DNA from 3 places in the Paenibacillus medicaginis genome. Region 2 is predicted to be linked to each of the others. Evidence: riboswitches for the same ligand, from Rfam matches in the RefSeq annotation. Region 2 holds a riboswitch; each other region holds the start of a gene.
What was found. Region 2 has a riboswitch for cyclic di-AMP ahead of ACE5LO_RS24770 (C40 family peptidase). Riboswitches for the same ligand answer to the same signal wherever they lie in the genome.
Positions count from the first base shown of each region.

Region 1: it holds a riboswitch for cyclic di-AMP, as region 2 does, so the genes downstream of both, ACE5LO_RS15280 (TrkH family potassium uptake protein) here and ACE5LO_RS24770 (C40 family peptidase) in region 2, are expected to answer to the same signal.
Region 3: it holds a riboswitch for cyclic di-AMP, as region 2 does, so the genes downstream of both, ACE5LO_RS23595 (hypothetical protein) here and ACE5LO_RS24770 (C40 family peptidase) in region 2, are expected to answer to the same signal.

Region 1 covers NZ_JBHIRY010000014.1:82,013-89,420, forward strand. The annotation lists gene sdhA (succinate dehydrogenase flavoprotein subunit) at 1-1,221, opposite strand, end outside; gene ACE5LO_RS15260 (succinate dehydrogenase cytochrome b558 subunit) at 1,293-1,961, opposite strand; gene ACE5LO_RS15265 (LysR family transcriptional regulator) at 2,237-3,142, shown strand; gene ACE5LO_RS15270 (hypothetical protein) at 3,431-3,676, opposite strand; gene ACE5LO_RS15275 (potassium channel family protein) at 3,726-4,391, opposite strand; gene ACE5LO_RS15280 (TrkH family potassium uptake protein) at 4,410-5,753, opposite strand; cyclic di-AMP (ydaO/yuaA leader) riboswitch at 5,810-5,957, opposite strand; gene ACE5LO_RS15285 (CPBP family intramembrane glutamic endopeptidase) at 6,211-7,408, shown strand, end outside.
Region 2 covers NZ_JBHIRY010000039.1:30,789-38,196, forward strand. The annotation lists gene ACE5LO_RS24750 (ABC transporter permease) at 1-55, opposite strand, end outside; gene ACE5LO_RS24755 (ABC transporter ATP-binding protein) at 24-1,037, opposite strand; gene ACE5LO_RS24760 (LLM class oxidoreductase) at 1,057-2,016, opposite strand; gene ACE5LO_RS24765 (hypothetical protein) at 2,063-3,406, opposite strand; cyclic di-AMP (ydaO/yuaA leader) riboswitch at 4,031-4,168, shown strand; gene ACE5LO_RS24770 (C40 family peptidase) at 4,175-4,651, shown strand; gene ACE5LO_RS24775 (GNAT family N-acetyltransferase) at 4,773-5,303, shown strand; gene ACE5LO_RS24780 (4a-hydroxytetrahydrobiopterin dehydratase) at 5,377-5,676, opposite strand; gene ACE5LO_RS24785 (hypothetical protein) at 5,788-6,081, opposite strand; gene motA (flagellar motor stator protein MotA) at 6,299-7,099, shown strand; gene motB (flagellar motor protein MotB) at 7,092-7,408, shown strand, end outside.
Region 3 covers NZ_JBHIRY010000034.1:21,633-29,040, reverse strand. The annotation lists gene ACE5LO_RS23600 (rhamnogalacturonan lyase) at 1-946, shown strand, start outside; cyclic di-AMP (ydaO/yuaA leader) riboswitch at 1,120-1,314, shown strand; gene ACE5LO_RS23595 (hypothetical protein) at 1,448-1,843, shown strand; gene ACE5LO_RS23590 (ABC transporter ATP-binding protein) at 1,840-3,063, shown strand; gene ACE5LO_RS23585 (ABC transporter ATP-binding protein) at 3,044-4,867, shown strand; gene ACE5LO_RS23580 (DEAD/DEAH box helicase family protein) at 4,982-6,655, shown strand; gene ACE5LO_RS23575 (nucleoside hydrolase) at 6,796-7,408, shown strand, end outside.

The sequences.
Region 1 (7,408 bases), on a different contig from region 2:
TACCGCTTTAGGACCTGCAACCATGCCGCCGAAGATGGCGGACAGAAGAGAGTTCGCTCCCAGACGGTTTGCGCCATGATACTGGTACTCGCATTCGCCTGCGGCGAACAGTCCCGGGATGTTGGTCATCTGGTTGTAGTCAACCCACATACCACCCATGGAGTAGTGAACTGCCGGGAATATTCTCATCGGAAGCTTACGCGGGTCGTCCCCTACGAATTTTTCATAGATTTCGATAATACCGCCGAGCTTGACGTCCAGTTCCTTCGGATCCTTGTGGGACAGATCCAGATACACCATGTTCTCGCCGTTGATGCCCAGCCCCTCGTCCACGCAGACACTGAAGATCTCGCGGGTAGCGATATCGCGGGGCACAAGGTTGCCGTAGGCAGGATACTTCTCCTCAAGGAAGTACCATGGCTTGCCGTCCTTGTAGGTCCAGATCCGTCCACCCTCGCCGCGCGCGGATTCGGACATCAGCCGCAGCTTGTCATCACCCGGAATGGCCGTCGGATGAATCTGAATGAACTCGCCGTTCGCATAGCGCACGCCCTGCTGGTATACCGCCCCGGCGGCAGTACCTGTGTTGATGACAGAGTTCGTTGTTTTGCCGAAAATAATGCCAGGTCCACCGGACGCAAGAATCACTGCATCCGCTGCAAACGTCTGTACTTCCATCGTCTTCAAATCCTGGGCCACGATACCGCGGCAAATCCCTTCGTCATCAACGACAGCCTGCAGAAACTCGGCGTTCTCATACTTTGTAACCAGACCAGCCGATTCCCAGCGGCGGACTTGCTCGTCCAGGGCGTACAGCAACTGCTGTCCAGTCGTCGCGCCCGCAAACGCCGTACGGTGATGCTGTGTACCCCCGAAGCGGCGGAAATCCAGCAGACCCTCGGGCGTGCGGTTGAACATTACGCCCATGCGGTCCATCAGGTGAATGATACCGGGTGCGGCTTCGCACATTGCTTTTACCGGCGGCTGATTGGCAAGGAAGTCTCCGCCGTATACCGTATCGTCAAAATGGATCCAAGGGGAGTCGCCCTCCCCTTTCGTATTTACCGCTCCATTGATGCCGCCCTGCGCGCAAACGGAGTGCGAACGTTTTACCGGAACCAATGAAAACAGATCTACGTGAACCCCTGCCTCAGCCGCTTTGATGGTCGCCATCAGCCCGGCCAGGCCGCCGCCCACGATAATGATATTGATTGCTGCCATGAATGCTCACTCCTTCTTGAATAATGCATGGGTATAAGACTCGGGGCGCTTTGGTCCCCCGGAAACGGAACTTAAACTTTCAAGGCCCCAATCCATTGCGTAAGTGCCGTTGCCTCCTGGAATTCAGCCCCGCGGAATGCGAAGAGTGTTGCAATAAACATAATCGACATGATGGCAAAAATGCTCATGCAAATATAGGAGGACACACGCTGCGCACGCGGCCCAACCGTAATGCCCCAGCTTACGAAAAAGGACCAGAGGCCGTTGGCAAAATGGAAGGATACAGCTACGACACTGATCAGGTAAAGAACAAAGAACAGTGGATTGGTCACTATATTGTGCATCAATCCGCCAAGCTCTGCATGCGTTACATTGCCGAGCGCAACCTGAAAGCGTGTATCGTACACGTGCCAGATGATAAATACAAAAGCGATGATTCCCGTAATGCGCTGCAGGAGATACCTCCAGTTCCGCTCGTATCCGTAATTATTGACGTTCGGCCTGGCCTGATACGCAATATACAAACCATAAATACCGTGAAACAGCAACGGCAGATAAATGAGGAAGATCTCCAGCACTAATACGAGCGGCAGGCCGTTCAGGAATGCCACGCTCCGGTTAAAGCCTTCCTTGCCGCCCTCCACAGCCGAAAAGTTGGTGATCAAATGCTCAACGAAAAACAGACCGAGCGGAATGACACCGAGCAGCGAGTGAATCTTGCGGGAATAATACCCTTTCATACGTTGTGTACCCCTTTCCAATAACAGCGTTTTCATATGATATATTCATAACAACAGCTCCCGGACGGGAGGATGCGACAAAGTGTTCCATACATTTACACATCCAAATTTGAACAACTTGTGTCGCTTACATGTTACTCCTTTTTATCTTATAATGGAATTGCAATATATTTATTAAATGTTATACCTTTTATGCATATGTCACATGAAAGCCCGTTAGCACCCTTCTGATCCGGCCATAACGCCGAAAATTCAGCAGAAAGGAACCCTATTTCATGTTTGAAGAAATGAACGCCTATGCCGTCGTAGTTGAGCAGTCCAGCCTGAATAAAGCCTCAAAGCTGTTAAATTTGTCACAGCCTGCCTTGTCCCGTAAAATCGCCAAGCTGGAAGAGGAACTGGGAGTCAAGCTGTTCAACCGCCGCGGAAAACGCCTGGAGCTCACTTCTCCCGGCCGGTTCGTATACACCTTTGCCCTGGAGCAGCGGCAGCGGCAAATCCGCTTCCTGCAAAAGCTGTCACAGTATAAAAACGAAGGCGGGACCGAGCTGACACTCGGGGCGAGCCTTACAACGATTCAAACAACCCTGCCCACGCTGGTGGAGGCCTTCATGAACAAACATCCGCACACCGAGCTCAAGCTGCTGACAGGCAAGACACATGAGATCGTCGGTTTTGTGCGGGACAAGAAGGCTGATGCGGGCATTGTTGGCTCTGCCATTGAAGAACCGGGCCTGAGCTGTATCCCCCTGTTTGACGACCATCTGGAACTGGTCGTTCCGGCCGGCCATCCGTTGACTGCACAAAGCGGCATGATCGGGATGGCCAATCTGCAGAGCCTGCCGATGATCACCTTCTCCAAAGGCACCTGGTACAGGCGGTTGACCGACGAATTGTTCCAGTTAAGCGGAATTATGCCCGATATCCGTATGGAAATCGACTCCTTCGAGGCGATCGTCCGGCTGCTGCCGACCTGCAAGGCCGCCGCGCTGCTGCCGAAGTCTTATCTGCGTCCCGAGCTGTTGCGGGATAACGGCCTGGTGGCGCTCTATATTCCGGAGCTGAAGGAGACCCGGCGCACAACCTGCCTCATCTATTCCGAGACCGCCGAGCACGGTCCGACGGCCAGACAATGGATCGGGGAAACCCGCGCCTCCTTTGCCGGGTACCGGATGGTGTGAGGTAAAAGGTGTACGGCTCCGAGACGCTCCGAAAACGAAGCATTCCTACAATCGCTGTTGACCCTTCGGGCCAAAGGCGACCGCTTCGCTTTTCCGGAATTGCTTCGTCTTCTCCGCTGGTATCGTGCATACCCCTCTTACAAGAAAAGTAAGAAGAAAGGTCAAGGACAGGGAAGACTCCCTTTGTCCTTGACCTTGTTTCCTATTTCTAATTCTTCATCCGCAATCCGAGCAAAGTCGTTGCTTTTAGGGAGCTTGTTATGGGTACTGTCAACTTCTTACCCTAGCCTATCGGCGCTTTGCCTGTTTTTCATTCCCTCGCTTGAAATTGCCTGTTACCTTGGCCATAATCAACTGCTCTTCTTTGCTGTCGTTGGCAGTAGCGATTCGCTGCAGGAACTTTTCACTGTCTTTTCCTTGCAAAATCATCACTTGTCTGCCTTGCCAGTACAGAATCACTTTTTGGTCCTTCGTGCTGCGGTAGGAAAATACTTCTTCCTCCAACCGGCCTCGTTTACCGATGTTATTGTCCAAGTTATCCCCACTTATTTTTTAATGAATACGTATAGAATAGACAGAATGATTACTGGTTCACGACCTCTTCCTCGAAACGTCCGATATTATTGTTCGTGCCGATGATGACCATGATGTCATCGCAGTGAACCTTATCCATTGCTGTAGGCGCAATCAGCACCCCGTTGCTGGTGTGAATGGCCACGATGCTGCAGCCGAAACGGGTCCGTGTATTCAGCTCAGACAGCGTTTTGCCGTTCAGGCATGCCGGCACATTCAGTTCCGCAATGGTGTAGTCCTTGGAAAGCTGCAGATAATCAAGCAGATTGGGGGTGACCAGCTGGTGGGCGACCCGTATGCCCATATCCCGTTCCGGATACACGATACGGTCCACCCCCAGCTTTTCCAGCGCCCTTCCGTGCAGCTTGGAGATCGCTTTGGCCACCACGGTCTTGATGCCCAGTTCCTTCAATAGAATAGTAGCGAGAATGCTCATCTGAATATCATCTCCGATCGCCACGATGCCGCAATCCATATTGCGGACTCCGATGGAGCGGAGCAACTGTTCATCGGTGGCATCGCCGGTCACCACATGGGTCAGATACTCACTCATTTCTTCCACGACATCTTCATCCCTGTCGATGCCAAGCACCTCATATCCCATTTCCATAAGCTGCATTGCCAGGCTGGAGCCAAAACGTCCCAAACCGATAACCACGAACTGCTGAATTTTCATTGCTGATCTGTAACTCCCTTATCCTATAATCATTTTGCCTTCCGGGTGGCGATAAAGCTCCTTGCTCTGCTTTTTGCCCAAAGCATAAGCAAGCGTGATCGGTCCGAGTCTGCCCGCAAACATCGTGAAACTGATCAATATTTTGCCGATCACCGATAAATCCGGCGTCAGCCCCATGGAAAGCCCGACTGTTCCGAATGCAGAGGTCGTTTCGAACAGAATCATCAGAAAATGACGATCCTCTGTAGTCGTCAAGATCATCGTAACAGCTATCACGAGAAAAAGGGCGAGCAGTGTAATCGTGAGTGCTTTCAAAATACGATCCTGAGCCAGACGGTAACGGTAAATCACGATATCTTCCCTTCCGCGAATCATGGACACAACAGCTCCAGCCATGATCGTAAAGGTTGTCGTTTTGATGCCGCCCCCCGTTGAGCCTGGAGACGCACCGATAAACATCAATATAATAATGAAAAACTGCGTGGCCTGACGGAGTCCCGCAATATCCAGCGTATTGGCGCCCGCCGTACGCGGCGTAACCGACTGGAACAGCGATCCCAGGATTTTGCCTGACCAGGGAAGGCTGCCCAGCGTCTTCGGATTCGTGAATTCAAAAACAAAGATGACCAGCGCACCTGTAACAATAAGCACCGCTGTCGCTGTAAGCACAACCTTGGTGTGCAGGGAAAGCTTCTTTCTCTTGCGGTATTCCACCAAATCCGACATGACGACAAACCCGATACCGCCGGTAACGATCAAAAACATGGCTGTAAAGTTGATAACCGGATCGTTGACGTATAACGTCAAGCTGCGGAATTCGCCAAACAGATCAAAACCCGCATTGTTGAACATCGAAATGGCATGCCACACCCCGAAATAAATAGCTCTGCCTACAGGCATGTCAAAGGACCAGCGGACCGCGAACACCACGGCACACACTGCTTCTATGGTCAGCGAGTACAACAGCACCTTGCGGATCAGGGCGACAATGCCCTCCATGGAGGTCTGATTCATCGCTTCTTGAAGAATCAGCCGCTCCTTCAGCGAAATTCTGCGTTTGAACACAAGAGCCAGCAAGGTAGCCATTGTCATGAAGCCAAGGCCTCCGATCTGAATTAACAGCGCGAGGACGACCTGACCGAACACCGTGAAATGCGTGCCTGTATCCACAACGACCAGACCGGTCACACAAGTAGCCGACGTTGCGGTGAACAAGGCGTCAATAAAAGGCAGTGGCACCCCCGACGTATTGGAGATTGGCAGCATAAGCAGTCCTGCACCGAGCAAAATAATAAGGGCAAAACCGCTCACGAGAATGCGCGGAGGGGAAAGGCGCAGCCATTTCAATTTGGGAATTATCATTATACACCTCTAGAAAAAGTCATTAAAAAAAGACACCGGAAAACCAAGTGCCTGACCAGGTTCCTGCCTGCAGCCTACGAGGTTAGCTGACGGATTCGGGCCGCAGAAATCGCCCTATTCAGACCCGGCCCATGACCAGGTGCGAAATTCACCCCAATTAAATGGTTCCCCCGTATTCATAACGAAATTCGGCTTGTATGCAATTGCAAACAAATTATAAACCTTCTCCTTGTACATCACAAAAGATGCTTTTCATGAAAAAGGCTCAAATAACGCCAATTCAGAGCAAAAGAAGCGTTCCAGCTCTCATGAATCCTACATTATTGTATTCTTTCATCTTTTTCATCGCATTTACACACGCTCATGAAGCGATGACGGTCCATTCATCCCCTTCCTGCAAAGGAAAGGAACTTCTCACGGAAAGATGTTAAAATGGTCCATATGAAGGAGGTATTAGATGAATCCCATCGGAAAACCGGTTAAATTAACCGCTGATTTCAAGAAGCTGAGCACCCTGGGCATCATCGGCCTCGCCGTGTTTCTGCTGCTGCAGGTACTGCTGCCGGTTCTCGCATCCTTAAGCCAGAATCAGCCAGGGGAGGCAATCAGCAAACAGAAGGCTGTTGAGCGCGCAGAAGGCTTTGCCAAGTCCGTTTTGGGTTTTAAAGAGTCGGCAGGGGAAATGCCCGCTCCCGCCTATGAAGCACACGCCGAACTGTACGGGTATCTTTCCAAAGAGCAGCTTATCCCTGAATACAATCGGAAGTGGGGCGGGAAGTATCCTTACGAATTTTACCGGGTCAGCCTTCCCGACCCGGCGCAGGACCACACCGTCATGGTTGATGTCGGTCTGCAGACGGGGAAGCCTGTCGGTTTTATTATTCAAAACGGAGACGGATTTTATAACAACACCGAAGCTCTTCCTGACGGTGAAACCCGGAGCGGACTGCTGCGGGCGTACGAAGAAGGTATGCCGCTTGCAGATAAAAAGGCTTTGGCTGCCCCTTTACTGAAGCAAATGGGGTATAACACGGAAAATCTAACCGTTGAGACCAGGGAAAGTGAGCCTGGACTTACCTATTCGGACGAAGGAAGCAAGATCGGGGATGCTATGCTTCAGGTCAGACTGACGTTTGAAAACGGGGGTGTCCGCTCTCTGGAGTCCTCCTTTGCCGTTCCTTCTTCCCATACGGAATATGTCGATCAACAGACGAAACTTGCCAACCTTTTGTACTATATCGGCTACATGCTGTTTTCCTTCGTGCTCGGTGTGCTTGCCGTGGTGTACAGCAGCTTGACCCGGCGTCATACCTCGTTTACCCGCGGTATTATTCTGAGCTTCGTTTATTTTGCCATTTCGGTGCTGACTCTGCTCAACATGATGCCTTATTTGCAAGCCCAATCCGCCAACAGCGACGTCCTGATCTTCGGCATCGGTCTGCAAATCATCTTTAATCTGATGATGGGAGTTATCATTTACTTCTCCTTTGTAGGAGGCAACGGGCTTTGGAAAACAGCTGGACTCAACCCGTGGCCGCGTGCAAAGGAGCCTGGATACGGAGTGTATGTGCTGCGCAGCATGGGCGCCGGATATGTGTGGGCTTTCATCCTGCTTGGGGTTCAGTCCGTCATCTTTGTCATTCTCAACCTGCTGA
Region 2 (7,408 bases):
GACGAGCAATATAATAAAACGTCTTAACGGGATGCAAAAATTTTATCATTGCCATTCAACTCCCTGCCCTCATACACCTGTCTAATTAAAAATTCAATTTTGGGCTCTTCCAAGTGGCAATCAACTACAGGATATTTTTGAGACATGTTCTGAACAATTTGTGTAGCCGATATTTTTTCTTTCTGGAACAAGATTTTCACTTTGTTTTCTTCAATAGATAAAACATCTCCATAATCGATATCGATATTCGCTATAGGCTCCTCGAATTGGACCGTTATAATCCTTTCATTCCCATATGCATCGATGAAAGATTTCATCTTCCCATCAAAAATAATTACTCCGTCATTTATCATTAGCAATCGATCGCAAACCTGTTCAATATCATCCATATCATGAGTAGTCAGTATGATTGTCGTTTCCTTTTCCTTGTTGATCTCTCTAAGAAACTTTCTCACCTGCTCCTTTGCTACAACATCAAGACCAATCGTTGGCTCATCTAAAAAAACGATAGATGGACTATGTAAAAAAGCCGCCGCTATCTCTGCACGCATTCTTTGTCCCAAACTTAACTGTCTGACGGGAGTGGAATAAAATTCATCAAGCTTCAACAGTTCTACCATTTTATCTCGATTTTCTCTAAACACCTTGTCAGGTACCCGATAAATGTATTTGAATAATTCCAGTGATTCTCTTATAGCCAAGTCCCACCATAACTGTGTTCTCTGCCCAAAAACAACACCTATGTTAACTGCATTTTTCTTTCTTTCTTTATAAGGTTCCAGTCCGTTCACGATGATTTTCCCACTCGAAGGGGTCAAAATACCGGTCAGCATTTTAATTGTAGTAGATTTGCCTGACCCATTTGGGCCTATATAACCAACCGTCTCCCCTTTTTTCACGCAAAAATTAATATGTTTAACTGCTTCTTTTTCGTTCCATATTGGCTTAATAAGGTCTTTAATACCACCTATTAATCCCTCTCTTTGTTGTTTCACCGAGTATTTCTTATATAAATGATCGACTTGTATAATATCCATATTTCCTCCAGGTCCAATATTAAATTCTCTTAAATACCTGCTCTCTATGTCTAAATTCTTCTCTTGAAAATGGTGTATTCAGGATAAGCGACCTGACCCCATGCCTCTTATACTCTTTCAAATAATCAGCCACTTGATTGTAGCTCCCAACCAGATAAGGATAAATATTTTTACCATTTTTAAATACCCCTAACCAATACACATCATCGTAAACTTCCTGCTCCAATGCTAAGTCGGCTAAGCCTCTCACTGCATTCATTTTAGAATTCCGTTTAAGCAATAATTGAATGTCATTTTCTCTTGAGTGCGGAAATGTTTCTTTAGCAACCCTCCAGGCCTCATCACTCGTAGGTCTGGCAATAATGCCAAAACAAACACCAAAGTCACAATTCTCTATTGGGCTGAACGTTTTTTTAAACGAATGGATTGGCCCAGGCACTGTTAAAAAACCATCTGCTCCGCTCTTTGCCGTCTCGAATGCATTTTTTGAAGTTCCAGACATAAAAAAATCAATTGGATAATTGTTCTCGTTGGAAAAGCATACTTTTTGATTATATAAACCATGATCGTAATCACTTATTGAAATTGACAAAACTCTTCTCGTTTCCTCCATGAACTTTATGAGCCACTCATAGCGATCATTTTTATGACTTGCTTCCATACTACCCTTCAGTCTTTTCGAGGTACCGTCAATTAAATTCAGTGAGATTTCCCGATTGTACAAATACATAGAACTTTTTAAGATATTAACCAGTGTATCGACTGGTAATGAATCCGGTTGCACAGCAACAAGAGGCCTAATTTTTTTCGTTTTATCAAGAATTAGACTACTTATTAACCAAGGATTCACATTACTCGTAGAGTAAGTAATAAGAATACCTTTGTAATCATATTTTTCAGAAAGCTGTGATAGCTCAATGATATGATCATAATAATTATCAATTCCGGCTGCATGGGGTGTTTGTGAATAGATATTCATTACTCATTAATCTCCTTCAATTTTTTACTCCTACATACGAAACTTCTCATTTATTTCTATGATGATTGATAATTTTCAATATTATCTCTTGCGATATCTCGGAGTTAATTTTTGCTTTATTTGCATAATATTGATTTAATAGACTATTTGCTTGTGCGGCCTCCATTTTCCTATATGCATATTTAGAACTCAACTCTTCCATTAAATATTTTTGAAGATCAGCCTGGAAACTATGCCTTTCGGCTAATTCTAAGCTGTTATAGATCCCCTTACCACGTTGCAACATAACAGCGCTTTTATTCCCATAGCCAAACATGCCTGCCCCACCCGAATCTCCAAACAATCTAACCGAAATATTGATATCTAGAGCGTCGCTTCTTGAACAATCAGAAGGTATTAATAAACTAATAGAAAAAGTATAGGCTAGTCCATTTAATATATTATGAAAAATTAACATATCAAGATGATGCTTCCTTTTAAACAACCTGTCTGATGGCGATCTCAGTTTTACAATCGCTTCTTCCAGACCTTGAAGACTCCTTTCTGATAACCAACTTATTTCCGATAAATTTTCCAAAGCATCCTTCTTGTTCAAAATATCATGACGCTTAAATTTTTCTGCTGGTGAAGCCTCACCTGTAATTGCCCGGTATAATTCATTATAGGAACGCTCAATAAGTGCATTTAATTTCACTATGTACTTTCGCAGACCTTCTCTGTTCAAGGCAGCGCTTTCATTAATGATTTTTACATTTAACCCTATCGGTAAACCGTTTTCAATCATTTGTTCAGGATTGGGTTCCTTAACCTGAGCAACAACATCCGTTGTTTCCAATAAATTCTGGTGAATATCAAATAAAAGGCTCGCTCCTAAGAAACTAAAAGGATCCACCAACCTCCTTCTTAAATACCTATCTTCTATCTCGCCATAAGTGGTCGAATTCGTTTCGATTTGATCTATATGTTGGTTATTTACTATATAAAGGTGGGTATGAAATCTTTTTACAGGCTGCAAACCGTCACGATCTTGTGTCCATGGATCGTAATTAAATACGATTCTTGCCGCTGTACCATCTAGATTATATTTCTCAATAATCTCTTTTTTGTTAATAAAAGTAATGAATAACGATAGAAGTTCAACATACAGAACATTTTCCTCTGCTGATAGTTGATTTATCGTCCTCTTCTCTCTCTTGCTAGTTTCAATAACCATAACTTCCAGCAAGCTATGAGCGAGTTTTTTATCCATAACCGCCAACTCTCCGCCATTCTTCGTTAAAAAAATCAACGGCGTAACAACATGCGCTTCAGGAACGGTAGGAACAGTTATATCTACTGCTACTCTCATTTTCGAGAGATTCTTAGGTGAAAGAAAAATATCTTCTGCCACTCAAACACTCCATTCAAAGAATTATACAAATAATTACAATGAATAGAGTATAGCCTATAGGAAAATTTTGTGCAACTATGGAATGTAATTTTAAATCACAGAATCCTTGCAAGGTTCAAAGTAAAAAATGTATGTTCTGCAAATAGTACACTGAACATCAGCTCTAACCAAGTCAGCCAAAAAAAAGAAAGTATCTCTGAAACAACAGGTAAACACATCATGATGGAGCGCCACATTCTTTGAAAGAATTGTGCCCCTTATTCCGTTACCGTTGCACCTACTGTCCCGGTAGTTTCTGTTATCTGTGCTGCTGCCCAGCAAGTCTGCCACCGCCTTGGTCCATGGGCGGTTCCTCTGGTCGTTTCACCCAATTGTTCAGCCTGGATCACACTGCCTGAGATGTCAAACTAGACAACCTGTGATCCTCCGTTATATCCCACATTGACATTGGTTTTACAAACCAACATATAGGCGTTTTTCTTATATTTTTTCGTATGAAACATTTGCCAAACTATGCTTCCTTTGTTACAATAGTCCCTGTGAACTGATAGTAACAACTTTGTAATTATTGCTGTAACCTTTTTAGACAACCTGTTCATGAACGATCATATGCTTCAAGGTGCATATCTAGTAAAGCCGAATTCCCGGCACCGGGAAGCGGGGGAACCAGTTTTGGGTGAATTGATCTCGCATCAGAGGGATCATAGGGGAGCCTTCTACCGAACCCTTAAGCTAACTTCGCAGGCGTTGGAAGGGGTTTGTATTTTTTTGAAAAAGAAGCTAGCTATCGCAGCCATGAGTGCAGCAATCGCCTTCGTGAGCCTTTCATTCGGCGCAGGGAGCGTATATGCGGACTCCAAAATGGACCTGGTCATCCAGGATGCCAAAGGCACCTCTTATAGAGCAGGCGGCACCACGCTGAGCGGATTTGACTGTTCCGGATTTACGAGCTATGTGTTTGACCAGCTTGGGCTTGATCTTCCCCGCCAATCCTCCACCCAGTTCGAAGCGGGAACCGCTGTTTCGCGGGATGAAATGAGACCTGGAGACCTGGTATTCTTCAACACGAATGGAAGAGGAGTTTCTCATGTAGGAATTTATGTAGGTGACGGCAGATTTGCCCACTCCTCCTCATCACGTGGTGTCACCGTCAGTTCGTTGGGCGAAAGCTACTACGCTGATCGATACCTTGGTGCCAAACGTGTCATGAGTACATCTACTTACGAATCTGTTGCCCTTGATTAGAAATTTTTTACATCATAACTTCAGAAGCTTCGATTCCCGCCGGAATTGAGGCTTTTTTTGTTGCCAAACAGGCTTAACCAAAGTACCCTTTTTAAGAAGGGATATGTAAGGGGGGAAAAATATGTCCACCGGATCAACAAGCTATCAGATCGTTCCGATGAGTGAAGAGCAGGCAACTGCCATAAGTGAGTGGAAATATGAACCGCCCTATGACATTTATGGCTGGCTGCCTTGGGAGCAGATGAAGGCTCTCGACATCGAATTTGCCAACCCGGAGCTGCGAAGCTCCCAATATGTCGCTGTATTGGATGAGTCAGGCGGCCTATGCGGGTTTGCCCAATATTTTCCTATGGAAGAGGTGACCCGTCTCGGGCTCGGAATGCGGCCGGAATTATGCGGTCATGGACACGGTGCGGAGTTTGTCCGGGCTATCGCTGAGGAAGCCAGGCGCCGGGCGCCGCAAAATGAGATCGACCTCGAAGTTCTTGTCTGGAACAAACGGGCCATCAGGGCCTACCGTTCTGCAGGCTTTCGCATTACCGATGCCTATGAGCGGCAAACTCCGGACGGGATGAAGCCTTTTTATTGTATGGTCTACAATAGCGGAAAAGACGCAGACCCTATATCAAACGCCCTGGATTCAGAGTCTTAGCTCTACCCAGGGCGTTGGCCATTTGATCGCTTATTGCGGTCCGTTGAGTTGCCGCTGCAAGGTTAATCCAGGATTAATCCTCCGAACGCATGTGTTCGAATGCTTCATTGTACTGCTGTGCTTCTTTTATATCTACTGCTGTAATCCCGCCTTCATCCCACGAGGTGAGGCGCAGCGTGACCGTCTTGTAATCAATGGTAATAAACGGATGGTGATTGAATGCTTCCGAAATACCGGCTACCTCATCCACGAATGCGATTCCTCTCATAAAGCTGGAAAAGACGTATTTCCGAACAATCCAGCGTCCCTCCTCAAGCTCCCAGCCCTCTAATCTCTCCAGATGAGCCTCTATTTCTTCTAATGTAAAAGGCATAGTATTCCTGCTCCTCTCCGTGATACGGAAGCCGTTCCTGATGTTATTGGGGCCAGCCCTTATGACCGTGTTCATATTACCATGGCTCCGGTGAGAAATCCAATGGCTATGTTATACGAGGGATACGAAGGTCAGCTCCTCTTCACCGATCAGAATGTCGATCCGGTAACGGTTTCGGTCATGAATGATGACACCGCTCCCGACCGTAATCACAGACTCTTCTCCAAGCGCGTAAAAGAGATCCTCGGCCAGAGCTTCCTGAACCTCAGCTCGTTCCGCACTCTCCAGACGCTCCCATTCCTCCTCTTCCATTTCAAAAAAAAGGTAACTATCCGGAATACGACCTACTGCGTCTGTCAACTCCTTCAGAATAAGTTCATATTCTCTTCCATGCTTAACACCCATGTGAGCCCTCCACTCTTCTCCATTCCGGATTTGGAATCCTGTTCTCAAAATTGTCATTTAACAGCGTTGTCTTCATTATACAGTGAAATCCCCCTTAAAAAAAAAGGGGCTTTTGTCGATAAATATGGTAGTCCGTTTCACCAAAATGCGTTGGAGGGCAAGGATGTCCCCTGGCCGGACCGGATGTTCTACCAATTTCTCATGGACGAGGTGTACAATGCAAATTTCATCAATTATAGGACTTGCACTCGGGATCATATCCCTGGTTGTCGGCATGATCCTCAAAGGGGCGCCTGTCGTCAATTTGGTTAATAACCCTGCAGCTTACATGATTATCTTTGTAGGCACAGCTGCCAGTGTATTCATGGCCTTCCCGATGTCGGACATGAAGAGAGTACCCAAGCTTTTCAAAATTATTTTCACTGAGCAAAAGCTGCCTGACCGCCAGCAATTGATCACTACATTTATGGAATGGGCCTCCATTACCCGCCGTGAAGGTCTGCTCGCCCTTGAGCCCAAGGTGGAAGAGATCGACAACGCCTTTCTGCGCAGCGGAATGCGGATGATTATTGACGGCAATGATCAGGAATTCGTACGGGATGTGCTTATGGAGGATATCAATGCAACGGAGGAAAGGCACCGGTCCGGTGCGCAGATCTTTTCCCAGGCCGGTATGTATGCTCCGACACTGGGGGTGCTCGGGGCGGTAGTCGGTCTGATCGCGGCTCTTGCCGATCTCAGTGACATGGAGAAGCTCTCTCACGCGATCGCTGCCGCCTTCATCGCCACACTTTTGGGTATTTTTACGGGTTATGTATTATGGCACCCTATGTCGAATAAATTAAAACGGCTGTCCAAAAGGGAAGTCGATATCAAGCTAATGATGGTGGAAGGCCTGCTGTCCATTCAATCCGGTGTATCCACTATAGCCATCAGTCAGAAGCTGTCCGTATTCCTCACGCCTACGGAGCGGGCTCAAATGAGTGACGATGAGAAGGGAGCGAGCGACAGTGAGTAAAAAAGGCAGACACGAGCCGCATGAGGAGCATGCGGACGAGAGCTGGCTGCTTCCTTATTCCGATTTGATGACCCTGCTGCTCGCCTTGTTCATCGTTCTGTTCGGTATGAGCTCGTTGGATGCCAAGAAATTCGAACAAATGGCAAAGTCGATGAGCTCCGCCTTCAGCGGAGGAAGCGGTGTACTGGATAACACCTCCGCCAATCCAATCGACAATCCGTCCATGGATATGGGCAAGAATAAGGAGAACGTTGAGAACCCCGTGAAGAGCAAGTCATCCAGCGAGCTCCAGAAGGAGCTTGCCCGCCG
Region 3 (7,408 bases), on a different contig from region 2:
AGCCCGTCTGGGACACGGGGACGCGCTGCATGTTACGGATATTGACCCGGACCGGCCGGGACAGGAAATTTTCATGGTTCATGAAGGCGGAACCTATGCCCCTTACGGCTATTCCCTGCGTGATGCGGCCACCGGCGAGGTCCTCTATGGCGGATACACCGGCAAGGATACGGGACGCGGCATGGTGGGAGATATCGATCCGGAGCACAAGGGGCTGGAGACCTGGGCGGTTGGCCTGTGGACGGCGGCCGGGGAGCAGCTCAGCAGCAGTATGCCAGGCACCAATATGAACATTAAATGGGCTGCAGACATGACGACGCAAATTGTGAACGGAGCGATTGACGTCACGCCGGTCATTGAAGACTGGAAACGCGGTGTCCTGCTGACAGCCGACGGAACGCTGACGAACAACTATACCAAGGGCACGCCTTCGCTTGTAGCGGACATTTTCGGGGATTGGAGAGAAGAGATGCTTGTCCGTACAGCGGACAGCTCGGCCATCCGGATTTATCTGAGCACAGAAGTGACGGACCGCAAGCTGTACACACTTATGCATGATCCGCAGTACCGGACGGGAGTGGCGCGGCAAAATACGAGCTACAACCAGCCGTCATATACCAGCTTCTATTTCGCTTCAGATACGGATTGGGCGGATGTGCCGGTTCCTGTCTTCCATGCCCCCGGTGCCTTGAATGGCCTGCAATCTGCATTTGTGCAGTTTCGTGCGGCCAAAGAAGTGAGGGGCGATCTTGCTTCGCGTCTGAACAATACTCTGAAGCAGGCGCAAAGGCAGCTGGAGCAAGGGAATACGGGCAAGGCTGCAAGCTTGATGGAGAAGTTCATTTCCCGGATCAACGGAAACAAAAAAGAGGAGCAGATTTCACAACGGGCCGCTTGGAGCCTCACCCGGTATGCGCAGTTATTTATCGGAACAGAGAAGAAATGATGTGAAAAACAGCTGAAAAACGAAGGTCTCAGCAGGCAGGCGGGTAAACGCTCTGCCTGCCTTTTTGGATTGCAGCAAATTTTTATTAGAAACGGGAATAGAAGTCTTTACACTTTCAGTCGGCCGGGTGTATGATTCAAATCGGTAATTTAATTATTTTCTTTGCAATGATTTTGCTTTTATCGCTGAATTTCCGCGCTGAGCGGAAAATGGGGGAACCAAAGGGGTCAGCTTATTCCGGCAGAAGAGACGGAACAGCATGGCCGCAGGGGTGAATCGCGGAGGAGATTCCAAGGTCTTGGCCGCGTAGGGCGACTCTCTCGCCCGAATCCGACAGCTAACCTCATAAGCGTGCAGGGAGAGGCAGCAAACCGACTAAAATCCAGTCCATGCTTTATCGGCAATGGACCTTGGGAGAAGCCGCGGGAAGCTACTTGGAGCCCTGGCTTCTTTTTTTTGTATCGGTGAATGTGCGCTGCCCGAATATCGAGGAGGATCTGAATGCAAACTGAGACCATTCTCGTTGTTGCCCCTAACAACGATGGCCGGAAATTTGTGAAGCTGCTGCAGCATCACCACCTGCCCTTTGCGGTTCTGACGAACAGCGCTGTAAAAGAAAAGCAATTTGAAAAGCAAGGGGTGAAGCAAATTGTTCGGATCGATACGTCCATGACGGACAAATGGGTTATTCCCAAAATGACGGTGGGCCGTATTTTCATATTTGAGAGCAGTTTGAACCTCACCTGCCGCTACCTGCAAATCTGCAGATCATGGACAGAGCGGGAGATTTGCGTCATTACCCGGCAGCTGTTGCACCCGAGGGGCGTTTACCAGCGGATGGGGGCGAACCGGGTGATTTATACCAAGACAGGGGAAGTCGGATTTATTCTCCAATGATAAGCGACGGAGAGCAGACTAAGCAGCGGAGGCCGCAGAAGCCAGGGCTGATCGGCGGGCCGTCCGAATCGGAGGAGTATATGGCATTCATTTTTACATTTCTGAAAAAGTACCGTCTCGCCTCATTTGTCGCTATTTTTATGATGCTGGTGGAGCTGTCGGTTGAACTGCTTCAGCCGTGGATCATTTTCAGAATTATCGATGACGGCATCCTGGCGGGCAATCTGCAGGCTGTTTGGCTGTGGGGCGGCATTCTTATGACAGGGGCAGCCGCCGCATTTGCTGCCGGTATCATAGGCACGTTCTATGCGTCGCATGCCAGTCAGGGGTTTGCTTATGATCTGCGGAGTAAGCTTTACGTCACGGTGCAGTCTTTTTCCTATGCTATGTTCAGCAGGTTCGCGGCCTCATCGCTTATCACCCGCCTTACAGGCGATGTCTCGCAGCTCCAGGATACGATTTTTATGAGCTTGCGCTTCATGTCGCGTGTGCCGCTGCTGGTGCTGGGCGGTGTAATCATGTCGCTCATCGTCAACGTCAAGCTTGGGCTGCTTTTAACAGTTACCGTCCCGGTACTGCTGGTATTTCTGTATCTTGTAATGAAAAAAGCATCGGCTTTATTCCGCAGCGTGCAGCGTCGACTGGACAGCGTTAATGGCTCCATTCAAGAAAATCTGACCGCGATCCGGCAGATTCGGGATGCCATCGGTTACGTGCCGCAGGAGGTGCTGCTGTTCTCAGGTACGGTTTGTGAAAATATTGCTTGGGGGGATGAGCATGCCACGCTGGACGACATCCGCGAAGCAGCCCGGCAGGCCCAGCTTCATGAGACGATCGCAAACCTGCCGAATGGTTACGATACCCTGCTTGGCCAGCGGGGAATCAATCTGTCCGGCGGGCAGAAGCAGCGGCTCTCCATCGCCCGTGCTCTGGTACGCAAGCCGTCCATTTTGATTCTGGACGACAGCACCAGTGCGCTTGATGTAAAGACCGAAGCGGCTTTGCTGGCCGAACTGGAGACTCTCTCGTGCACAACGTTTCTGATTACACAGAAAATCAGCTCGACGATGTCTGCGGACCTGGTCCTGCTGCTGGATGAGGGTCGACTCATTGCCAAGGGAACACATGAAGAGCTGTTATCCGCTTCAGAGTTATACCGGCATATTTATAAATCACAGTTCGGGGAGGAGGCCCTTCAGCATGCTCAAAGCATTCACTGAGCCATTCCGGTATCCTAGGCCCGCGGCGACTCAGCAGCCTTCCGCAGGTGGGGGGCGGAGGCCTGCCGCCAAAGCGAAGAACTGGTCCGGCACGTTAAAGCGGATATGGTATTACCTGGCCCGCCGCCAATTCAAATTGGCACTTGTTCTACTGATGGTCTTGCTCAGCTCGGGGCTCGCTCTGCTGGGACCTTATCTCGTAGGCGTCGCCATAGATCATTTTCTGGAGGAGGGGCCAAGCCGGTTATGGATCTGGTTTCTGGCCGGATTGGTTGTGGTTTACGCCCTGTACTCGCTGACTGTTTGGTTGCAAAATGTCTGGATGATCGAGGTAGCGCAGGAGACGGTGTACCGGATGCGCCTTGATTTGTTTTCCCATCTGCACAGGCTGCCGATCCCGTTCTTCGGCAGACGCCAACAGGGAGAATTGATGAGCCGCCTGATAAACGACATTGAGAATGTCAGCTCCACGCTGAACAGCTCGGCCATCCAGATTTTCTCCAGCGTGCTGACGCTGGTGGGGACGGTGGCCGTAATGCTGTCGCTGAGCCCGGTGCTGACCCTGCTGACTTTTACGGTCGTACCGCTGATGGCTCTTGGCATGCGCTGGATTACACGCAGGACAGGACCGCTCTTTAAGGAAAGACAGCGGAGATTAGGAGAACTGAACGGTTTTGTTGAAGAGACGCTGTCCGGGCAGCGTATCATTAAAGCTTTTTCCCAGGAGCAGCGGGTGATCGGTGAATTCAGCGCCCGCAATGACAGCATCCGGCTGGCAGGCTTCTGGGCGCAGACGATATCAGGCTTTATCCCCAAGCTGATGAATGGGCTGAATAACCTGAGCTTTGCCATCGTTGCGGGCTTCGGCGGCATTCTGGCCATTCACGGTTCCATTACAGTGGGTGTCATTATCATTTTTGTGGAGTATGCGCGCCAGTTTACGCGTCCGCTGAACGATTTGGCTAACCAGTGGAACACGCTGCTGTCGGCCATTGCCGGAGCTGAGCGGGTCTTTGAGGTATTGGATGAGGATGAGGAGGCCAGGGATGAGAGCGCATCCGTATCGCTTGACCGGCTTGAGGGTGAAGTTCGCTTCCACAACGTCTTCTTTTCATATGAGGAAGGCGGAAAAACACTGGATGGGATCAGCTTCGAGGCCCGCCCCGGAGAAACGATCGCTCTGGTCGGCCCGACTGGCGCAGGTAAAACGACGCTGATCCAGCTACTGTCCAGATTTTACGATCCCGTCTCCGGAACCATAACGATGGACGGAAGGGACATCACAACCATCCGGCGCGAGAACCTCAGATCGCATATGGCTTTCGTGCTGCAGGATACCTTTCTGTTTGCGGGAACGATCCGCGAAAATATCCGCTACGGCAGGCTGGATGCTACGGATGAGGAAGTGGAGGCGGCAGCCAGATTGGCCAATGCCCATTCCTTTATTATGCGTTTGCCGGACGGCTATGAGAAGAAGCTGGAAACAGGTGGCAGCGGCATCAGCCAGGGACAGAAGCAGTTGCTTGCGATTGCCCGTGCGATGCTTGCAGACCCGGCTATCCTGATCCTTGACGAAGCGACCAGCAGCATCGATACGGTCACCGAGATTAAAATTCAAGAGGGTCTGCACAGGCTGATGAAGGGGCGCACAAGCTTTGTCATCGCCCATCGGCTGAACACCATTCGCCAGGCGGACCGCATTCTGGTGCTCAAGGAGGGCAGACTGCTTGAACAGGGCTCACACGAAGAGCTGGTGGCGAGGGGCGGTTTCTATGCGGGACTGGTTAAAGGGCAGGCTTCCTGAAGGATGCAAAAAGGCTGCGAGGATGGGCACTAAGATTTGTTCAGAATTCGTTCAGAGCGGTATGTTACTTTGGGATGTAAAAAAGATATTACTACATCCAAAGGAATGATTGAGATGAGTGAACGGAGGAGGCGGCAGACAGCCGGAAGTCATCCGGATTCCATGGATCATCATCTGATCCAGATCACTTCATTACATCGGCAGCTCAGATTTGTAAAAGATAGTGAATTAAAGAAACAAATGCATCTCACCGGACAAAGCAGAGGAGCGGGAGCCGGAAGCTATCAGCATAAATACAGGGTGTTTGCGGCGGCGAAGGAAGCTGTCAAACGGGTAACAGGACTTGAACTGCACGAACTGCAGATGACTGCAGGCTGGTGGATGTCTGAGGGGAAAATTATTCAAATGGCCTCCAACGAAGAAAGATTGCTCGCCTCGGTTCTGACATGTGCATGGCGTGCCCTGCAGGGGCGCGGGGTGCACATGATGTCGACGGACAATCAATGCTCCTGGAGGGATTATAGTGTGTTATATCCGGTATACACAATGCTTGGTCTCACCGCAGGCTGCAATCTTGCAGGCGCGTCAGCGGAAGAGAAGCAGCAGGCCTATCTCACGGATATTACCTTTGGCGATTTCCGGGAATTTGCAGCAGATTATTTGCTCGATCATCTGACGATGAATGCAGGCGAACGTATGCAGACGTTTAATGCCTGCGCGGTCATCGACAATGTCGAGCAGGTGCTTGTTCATCATCTGATGACCCCGATCACTCTTTCGGAACAGAGCGGAGCAGCGGAGCAGACGGCTGCAGGCGCGCATGCCGAAATATCGGTGCACCATTATATGCAGCAGTACGGGGGCATTGCGGGCATGACAGACCAGATTGGCGGAGAAGCCGCCCTTTTGCGGAGAGCTTATGGTCTGGATACGATGATGTTGCCTGCTTCAGATTTGAGAAAAAGGTCCGTGACGGAAGAAGTCATCGGCTATCGCCGGGAGAAGGCCTCCTTCAAGCTTAGCGGAACGGATGGCGAGCCGGCGTCCGGTTCGGCGGAAAGTCTGAGAACGGCGGGTTTGAAATGTTTGGTGAAAAGGGATTCCGGTGCAGCAGAAGTTTCCAACCGGGGAGTGGCACGTCCGAAGACGGCAGAAGAACACCGCATGCTGATATGGCAGTCTGATGGAACACGCTGGGAAGAGGAATGGCTGTATGTTACGGAAATGGAACGGATTGTGCATACTCACCGGCAGCTCGTGTATGAGCGGCGTGATCAAATGTGGGAGAAGGCCAATATCAAGCATATACTGAATACCCATGTATCTGCAACGATCACTGAAACGGATACGGTATATCTGGAGAAGATGCGAAGCTGGTTGTTGACGATCGGTCAGGGCATGCTGGAAGATGGCCATCTGCTGCAGCAGGGAAATGCTTTTGGCGTTCAGGAGCTTCAGCAGGCCTGGTCGGACATATGGCAATGCCTGCTGAAACGGCCGGCGATGAGCAGACATCTTCTGAGCTGGAGTCATAAATATATTCAATTGCTGGACAAATACTGGGCCCGGTATATGGAAGATGCCAAGGAGCTGCGGCGGCAGGCCGGCATTGGTGAGAGCGGCAGGGAAACGATGGTTCAAGCCTATCATGATGCCTGCTCAGAGCTGTTTCTGCGGATCAAAGCCGATTGGAGGACGGAGTTCACCGGCTGGTTTCTAAGCGAGGCGCTGCCTGCATTTACGGCCGTGCAACCAGAAAGACCGTTATGTGGTTCAGGAGCCACCTGAACGTTTAGCAATGATCTAGGTCAAAAAAATAGTCTGAATTCCCTGGAAAAAGGAATTCAGATTATTTTGTTTTCATCTTTCCCGTCACCGCCCGAATTGGTGTATAATCAAGTGGGACAACTGGCTGATGGAGGATTGGAATGACGAAACGAATCATACTGGATGTAGACACAGGCATTGATGACGCGCTGGCCATTGGTTATGCGGTGCACTCCCCCGAGCTGGATTTGCTTGGAATCACGACAACGTTCGGAAATATTTCGGTGCCGGAGGCGACCCGCAACTCGCTGGTTCTGCTGGAAAAGCTGAATAAAGAGGTGCCGGTATACCAGGGGGCGGACAAGCCTTACGCCAGAGAGTTGTTCAAGCCCTACTCAAGACATATTCATGGCGAGGACGGCATTGGCGGCTGCTACAGCACAAGTCCGACGGGCTCGGTTGCTGAAGGGCATGCGGCCGATTTTATCATTCAGCAGGCGCGCAGGCACCCACAGGAGCTGACAGTAATTGCCGTGGGACCGCTGACAAATCTGGCGCTTGCGTTGGATCGCTGCCCTGAGCTGCCAGAGCTGCTTGACCGCCTGATCATTATGGGCGGTGCGGTCACCGTGCCGGGCAATGTGACGCCGACGGCCGAAGCGAATATCTACGCAGATCCTGAAGCGGCGGAAAAAGTACTGACCGCTGGCTTTAATCTGACACTTGTCGGTCTGGATGTGACAATGCAGACGCTGCTTCCGCAGTCCGATGTTG